DNA from 2 places in the Arthrobacter sp. AOP36-C1-22 genome. Region 1 is predicted to be linked to the other one. Evidence: predicted binding sites of a transcription regulator. Region 1 holds the regulator's gene; the other holds the start of a gene.

What was found. Region 1 encodes HrcA, which represses chaperone genes, less so after heat shock. Its sites were predicted from a motif close to TTNGCACTCGNNNNNNNCGAGTGCNAA; they were not measured.
Region 2: groES (co-chaperone GroES) is a predicted target of HrcA. The motif match lies at 1,624-1,650, and genes of this name have one in related genera.

Annotation. Positions count from the first base shown of each region.
Region 1 covers NZ_JBQSWW010000017.1:56,179-60,131, reverse strand. Annotated here, with positions in the region: gene ACT3S6_RS10670 (16S rRNA (uracil(1498)-N(3))-methyltransferase) at 1-727, opposite strand, end outside; gene dnaJ (molecular chaperone DnaJ) at 727-1,848, opposite strand; gene hrcA (heat-inducible transcriptional repressor HrcA) at 1,908-2,921, opposite strand; gene ACT3S6_RS10655 (DUF3097 family protein) at 3,101-3,953, shown strand, end outside.
Region 2 covers NZ_JBQSWW010000001.1:14,062-18,014, reverse strand. Annotated here, with positions in the region: gene ACT3S6_RS00085 (hypothetical protein) at 1-937, shown strand, start outside; gene ACT3S6_RS00080 (hypothetical protein) at 1,086-1,577, shown strand; gene groES (co-chaperone GroES) at 1,791-2,087, shown strand; gene groL (chaperonin GroEL) at 2,152-3,759, shown strand.

The sequences.
Region 1 (3,953 bases):
GGCGTCCCAGGACCGCGGTCTTCGCTCCGGCTTCCACGAGCCGGGAGACCTCGGAATCGGCGATGCCCCCCTCGGGGCCGACCAGCAACAGGATGCGCGGACGGGCGGCCGTAGGATCCGGGGTTCCGGACTCGTCCATGAAATCCCGGACGACGGCGGACAGCGGTTCGGTGGCCCCCTCATGCAGGATGACCGCCAGTTCGGGGCCCTTCCCGGCCCCGGTAAGACCCAACCTCGCGGCCAGCTGCGCCGTCGACACGACCGGGGCGACCTCGGGGCGACGACTCCGCCGGGATTGTTTGACCGCCGAGCGGACCGTCGCCTCCCATTTGGCCCTGCCCTTTTCGGCCTTTGCCGCCGGCCAACGGACCACCGAGCGGTCGGACTGCCACGGCTGGATGGCGTCCACGCCCAGCTCCACGGCCGCCTCGACGGCCTGCAGATCCCGGTCCCCCTTGGCGAGGGCCTGGACCAGGACCAGCTGGACCGGTGGCTGCTCCTCGTGCTCGATCCGGTCGATGACGGCGCTCAGGGACGCCTTCCCCGCCTGCCGGACGGTGCAGACGGCGCGGGTACCCGTCCCGTCGAGCAGATCGATCTGCTCTCCGGGACGGACCCTTTTGACCGTCACCGCGTGGTGGCCTTCGGGCCCGTCGAGGTCGACGGCGTCGCCGGGGGCCGCCGTGGCGGGCAGCCCCTCATCGAGCAGGAACGCCTGGTTGCTCATCAGGCGCGGTGGCCCAACTTATCGCGTAGCCGTGAAAAGACCCCGCCCCGTTCGGCCAACCGGCCCTCGGCGAATTCCTCGTCACGCAGGGTGGCCAGACGTTCGAGCAGCTCACGCTGTTCGTCGTCGATCTTCGTGGGGGTCTCCACCTGCAGGTGGACGACCAGATCGCCGCGGCTGCCCCCGCGCAGCCGGGGGACGCCCAGCTGGGAGAGCTTGACCGTATCGGCCGACTGGGTGCCCGGCTCGATCAGGACGTCCTGCTCGCCGTCGAAGGTCTCCAACTTCATGTCGGTGCCCAGGGCCGCCGCCGTCATCGGGATGCGCAACGTGGCATGGAGATCGTTGCCTTCGCGTTCGAAGACCGCATGGCGTTTGACGTTGATCTCCACGTACAGGTCGCCCGACGGTCCGCCGCCGGGCCCCGCTTCGCCCTGGCTGTCCAGGTGGATGCGGGTGCCGGTGGCCACGCCCGCGGGGATCTTCAGCTGCTTGGACACCCGCTCACGCACTCGGCCCTGGCCCATGCATTCGTTGCAGGGGCTGGGCAGCGTGGTGCCGAAGCCACGGCAGGCGCTGCAGGTTTCGATGGTCATCATGTTGCCCAGGAAGGAGCGGACCGGACGCTGCACCTGGCCCTGCCCCTGGCAGATGGTGCAGGTCTCCGGCGAGGTCCCCGGCTGGCAGCAGGTGCCTTGGCAGACGCCACAGGTGACCGCGGTTTCGATGTCGAGGGTGTAGACGGTCCCCTGGACCGCGTCCTTGAGATCGATGCTGGCGGTCACCAGCGCATCCCGTCCACGCTGGGTCCGCGAGGCGGGACCCTGGGCCGCTCCCCCGCCGAAGAACTGTTCGAAGATGTCCCCGAAGCCGCCGAAGCCGCCACCGCCACCTCCGCCGCCGGCGGTGCCGTTCTCATTGCCCGTCGCATCATAGATCTCACGCTTCTGCGGGTCCGACAGGACCTCGTAGGCGTGGGTGACGGATTTGAACCTATCCGAGACATCCTCGCCCGGGTTCACGTCCGGGTGGAGCTTGCGGGCGAGCTTCCGGTAGGACTTCTTGATTTCCTCGGCGGAGGCGTCGCGCGCGACGCCGAGGGTTTCGTAGTGGCTGCTCACAGTGTGTGCTGTGTCCTTTCCGACAATCTGTACATGCTTATTCCCCGGGCCCTGGTCCGTCAGCCGGCCAGGATGCGGGAAAGATAACGGGCGACCGCTCGTACGGCCGCCATGCTGGTGGGGTAGTCCATGCGGGTGGGACCCAGGACCCCGACCTTGGCCGCGGCACCGGGGCCGTAGCCGGTGGCCACGACCGAGGTCTCGGCCAGGCCGCCGTAGGGGTTCTCCCGTCCGATCTGCACGGCGATGCCCCGGGCGTCCTGTTCCAACTCGGAGAACAACCGCAACAGGACCACTTGTTCCTCGAGGGCTTCGAGCACCGGGGTGATCGTCAACGGGAAGTCCCCGGTGGAACGCGCCAGGTTGGCGGTCCCTGCCATGATGATCCTCTCGATCACCGAGTTGTCCCCCAACGAAGCCAGGGCCTGGGCCAGGATCCGTCCGGAATCGCGCAGGGATGGAACCATTTTCTCACAGGCGGCCAGGGCCAGATCACCGATGCTCTGCATCCGCTGGCCCGAGGTGGCTGCCAGGAACGTGGCCTTGAGGTCGGCCAATGATTCATCGCTGGTCTCCGGAGGGACCAGGACCACCCGTTGGTCGACCTTGCCGGTGTTGGTGATCAGGATCGTGAGGACCTGACCGGACCCCAGACCCACCAACTCTATGTGGCGGACCGTGGCATCGCTAAACTGCGGCACCTGGAGCACGGCGACCTGGTTGGTCAGCTGGGACAGGAGCCGGACCGTGCGATCCAGGACTTCGTCCAGGTCGTTGGTCCCCTCCAGCATGCGGTGGATGGCCCGGCTTTCCGCGGTGGAGAGGGGGCGGACGGCGTCGATCTGGTCCACGAAGTAGCGGTAGCCCTGTTCGGTCGGGATCCGCCCCGAGGAGGTGTGCGGGGCGATGATCAGTCCCTCTTCCTCCAGGGCCGACATGTCGTTGCGGATGGTGGCCGCCGACACGCCCAACCGGTGCCGTTCAACCAGGGCCTTGGAGCCGACCGGTTCCCGGGAATGGACATAGTCCTCGACGATCGCCCGCAGGACCTCGAGGCGCCGTGGTACTGACATTCGATCCTCCTGTGGGTCTCGCGGTGGATGGACGGATTGCGGCCTCGTGGCTTAGCACTCGACACGCCTAAGTGCTAAGTCTAATACGAATGACCGCTTGTTAGCATGGTGGCCGCGCGCATCGGCGCCGGCGGCCCGCTCCTCGCGACCGCCCGACCCAGTGAAAGGCCGTGTCAGCATTGGATATCCACCAGTGGGGAGCCCAGAATCTATCGGCACCGAAAGCCCGCCAGCTGCGCCGGGTGCCCGCCGCCCTGGGCCTGTTGCTCGAAGACGTGCAATCCGGCTGGGTCGGTGAAGTCGTGCGGATCGAACGTTCCGGGGGCCTGCGTCTGGTCGTCCTGGAGGATCGTCGGGGCAAGACCCGGTCCTTCCCCACGGGCTTCGGTTTCCTGATCGAAGGCGAGCCGGTCGAGGTCATCGAACCACAGGCCGTGGCGGCCGCCCCCGGGGCCGGAGGCGGCCGGAGCGCCTCCGGTTCGGTGAAGGTCTCCAACCTCAAGGCCCGTACCGCATTGGCCAGCCGGATCTGGGTCGAGGGCAAGCACGACGCCGAACTGGTCGAAAAGGTCTGGGGCCACGACCTGCGGGTGGAAGGGATCGTCGTCGAACCCCTGCATGGTGTCGATGACCTGGCGGGGGCGATCGCCGAGTTCTCCCCGGGGCCCGAGCGCAAGCTGGGGATCCTGGTGGACCACCTGGTCTCCGGGACCAAGGAGGAGAAGATCGCCGCCGAGGCCATGCGGGTTCCGGGGGCCCGGTCCAATGTCCTGATCGTCGGGCACCCCTATGTCGATGTCTGGCAGGCAATCCGCCCGCAGGTGCTGGGCATCACCGCATGGCCGGTCATCCCGCGGGGAACCGATTGGAAGACAGGTATCCTCAAGGGTCTGGGGTGGGCCCATGCCAGCCAAGCCGATGTGGCCCTGGGATGGCGGCGGCTATTGGGCCAGGTGAACAGTTTCACCGACCTGGAACCGAGCCTGCTCGGGCGGGTCGAAGAGGTCATTGACTTCCTGACCACCGGCCGAA
Region 2 (3,953 bases), on a different contig from region 1:
CACGACGAGTTTCACCGTGGGGCAATCGGAAGTCCTGGGCCCGGTCGCCGACGCGATCGCCGCGAATGTGGCCATCGACCGGTCGGTGGCCCTGGCCGTCGCCGCCGCGGATTCCGACGGCACTGAAGCCCTACCTGAACCATGCAGGGACGAGTTCATGGCCACCGTTGGCCACGACGTCGAACGGGTCAGCCGCATCGGTACGGCACAGCCGTTCACAAGTCAGGGCCCCGTTGTCTCCGAGGAAGGCGTTCAGTTCCTTCTGGATCATCGAAGCGCCAAGAAGCTCGGAAAGTTCCAGTTGCTGAGGATCGGCAAACTACGCGCCGAGCTCGTCGATGCCGGTTTCATGGACCCTCGCGGCCAGTTGACTGACCGGTTTCGTTTCCACGCGCTCGCGTTGGAGCAGTCGCCGCATTTGATCCAGATCGAAGCCCACTACGGGGCCATTGATACCTCGTTGACCGTCTGGATGGGGTGGGATCAGGCCCTCATCGCTGCGGGGCCCTCCTACTCGCAGATCGTGCTCGGGAGTGAGGAGGACGCCATCGATCTGGAAAAGGTCCGGCTCGATGTCGTGGATCCGGCCCAGCTACCCGGGGTGATCGCTTCATGGACGGGGCTGGCTCCTGCCTGGACGGTGCAAATGAGTCCGGACCGGATTGATATGGAGACCTTCGGGCAGCGGATGGAGGGTTCTGCGCCGGTGCCTGATGCCAGTGATGAGCTCCTGGCCCGCCTCTGGGCAGAACCGTGGTTTGCCTGGCGGTTGACCGCCGAAGCCACGCACCTGGCCAGGGCTTGGCTCAATGCCGGTGCGGCCGGGTATTATGCGATGGGAGTTGAGAGCGACGGTATGGTGCTCTCGGCCGTGCCCTCCGTTGTTGTTTGGCAGGCCCTCCTGCAGGATGTCGGTGAACTCGCAAGGGCCCGGTAAACCGGCGGTGCCCGACGACAGCCCCCTCCGGCCCAGGCGGGTATTCGATCAGGGAGCCGGCGTTCAGCCCGGACACGGCGTCGACCAGGCGTGAGGAATCCGGGGCCGCGTTCCGCTGGGCGGGCAGAGAACGACGAGGAAGTGGACGATGACAGCAGAAGAATGGGCGCCTTGGGTGGCAGCAGCCATCGGGCTGGTCAACCTGATCGCCGGAATCCAGGCCTATCGTGGCCGATACCAGGCGTGGCTGCTGCTCAAAGGCGGTCCGTTCCCGGGCTGGCCGGGACTGGCATCCTTATATCTTGGGGTGGCATTCACCCTGCTGAGCGTCTCGCCGCTGGTGCTGGACCATGGACCACCGCTACTCATATTGGCCATCTTTTTCACGCTGTTCCCCTCCTTGGGGATCGGCATCATCGGGATGTTCTGGCTGCCCTCTTTCATGCTTCCCGCCTGGATCAAGGAAACCCGCAGGAAAATGCGGGCAGGGGAGGACCGGTACTCACGGGCCATGCGTCCTGGTGGTGCCCTGTATCGCCGCCTCGGCGTCGATCCCCGATACCAGCCCGGGGGAACTGAGGGGCCGCCCGTGGAGAATCCCGATGGCGAACGCCGGACCGTGATCCGCCGCGAAGACTAGACCGGCACCGTCCCACCCGATGGAGGGCCTGCCGCGGCCGTACAATTTGGCACTCGCCTTGACCGAGTGCCAGCGACCTCATAGAGTCTGTATTGGCACTCGAAGTCATCGGGTGCTAAAGCCTGAGGTACTTGCCAGCTGGCACCGCGACGACGGTTGGTACACCCCAACGGCCCCGTAACCATTGGTAACTCACGCAAAGGAGAGATCCGCATGTCGGTCTCCATTAAGCCTCTCGAGGATCGCATCGTTGTTCAGCCGCTCGAGGCAGAACAGACCACGGCTTCCGGCCTGGTCATCCCTGACACCGCCAAGGAAAAGCCCCAGGAGGGCAAGGTCGTGGCAGTAGGCCCGGGTCGCGTTGACGACAACGGCAACCGCGTTCCCGTCGATGTCGCCGAGGGCGACGTCGTCATCTACTCGAAGTACGGCGGCACCGAGGTCAAGGTCGGCGGCGCCGAGTACCTCGTCCTCTCCGCCCGCGACGTTCTGGCCATCGTCGTCAAGTAGTTCCCGAGCGTGAAGCCCTGGCCCCAGCGGCCGGGGCTTCACGCGGTGAGCAAGGAGTAGCAACATGGCAAAGCAGCTTTCATTCAACGACGACGCCCGCAAGGCGCTCGAGGCCGGCATCAATAAGCTGGCCGATACCGTCAAGGTCACGATCGGCCCGCGCGGCCGCAACGTGGTCCTGGACAAGAAGTGGGGCGCACCCACGATCACCAACGACGGTGTGACCATCGCCCGCGAGATCGAGCTTGACGATTCCTACGAGAATCTCGGAGCCCAGCTCGCCAAGGAGGTCGCCACCAAGACCAACGATGTCGCCGGTGACGGAACCACCACCGCCACGGTGCTCGCTCAGGCACTGGTCAAGGAAGGGTTGCGCAACGTCGCGGCCGGCGCTGCGCCGGGCGAGATCAAGCGCGGCATCGAGGCCTCGGTCCAGGCCGTGACGGCCCGTCTGGCAGAGAACGCCCGCCCCGTCGAAGGCGAGGACGTGGCCAACGTGGCCGCGATCTCCGCTCAGGACGACGAGATCGGCGAACTGCTGGCCAAGGCGTTCGGCACGGTCGGAGCCGAGGGTGTCATTACGATTGAGGAATCGAACACGACCTCGACCGAGATGAGCATCACCGAGGGCATGCAGTTCGACAAGGGCTACCTGTCCCCGCACTTCGTGACCGACCCGGAGCGTCAGGAGGCCGTCCTCGAAGACGCCATGATCCTGATTCACTCCGGCAAGATCTCCGCAGTGCAGGACTTCCTGCCGCTGCTGGAGAAGGTCCTGCAGGCCAATAAGCCGCTGTTCATCATTGCCGAGGACGTCGAGGGCGAAGCCCTGTCCACGCTGGTGGTCAACAAGCTGCGTGGCACGCTGAGCGTCGTGGCCATCAAGGCACCGGGCTTCGGCGATCGTCGCAAGGCCATGATGCAGGACATTGCGATCCTCACCGGTGCCCAGGTTGTGTCCCAGGACCTCGGCCTGAAGCTGGACCAGGTCGGTACCGAGGTTCTCGGTTCCGCCCGCCGCATCACGGTCACCAAGGACAACACTACGATTGTCGACGGCAACGGCGACACCGCTGATGTTGATGATCGCGTGGCCCAGCTCAAGGCCGAAATCGGCCGCACCGATTCCGAATGGGACAAGGAAAAGCTCCAGGAGCGTCTGGCCAAGCTTTCCGGCGGTATCGGCGTGATCCGCGTCGGCGCAGCCACCGAGGTTGAGCTCAAGGAACGCAAGCACCGCATCGAAGACGCAGTCTCCGCCACGCGTGCCGCGATCCAGGAAGGCATTGTCGCCGGTGGCGGTACCGCCCTGGTCGATGCGCTTTCCGTGCTCGACACCGACCCGAACGTGACCGCGCTCGAAGGCGACGCCGCCGCTGCGGTGGGGATCGTCCGCCGTGCGTTGGTTCAGCCGCTGCGCTGGATCGCACAGAACGCAGGCTTCGACGGCTACGTCGTGGCGAACCACGTCTCCGAGTCGGCGGTGAACTCGGGCTTCAACGCCAAGTCCGGTGAGTACGAGGACCTGCTGGCAGCCGGTGTCATCGACCCGGTGAAGGTGACGCGTTCAGCACTTCAGAACGCCGCTTCGATCGCCGCCCTGGTGCTCACGACCGAGACCCTGGTCGCCGATAAGCAGGAAGACGACGACAGCGACGGCCATCAGCACTAGGTCGTCACGCGACGCAGGACCCTCTCCCCGCATCAACTGCGGTGGGAGGGTCTCCTGCGTTAACGGGGGTGGGCTGTGCCGCCTGAGCAGTGGTGGCCCTCGGTTGGACCCACCCGTCCTGTAACAGTTCGGTAACGGTGGGCTGCTAGAGTGGTGGACGCCGGGCAGGGGCGGACCCCGGCGGATGTTAGGTA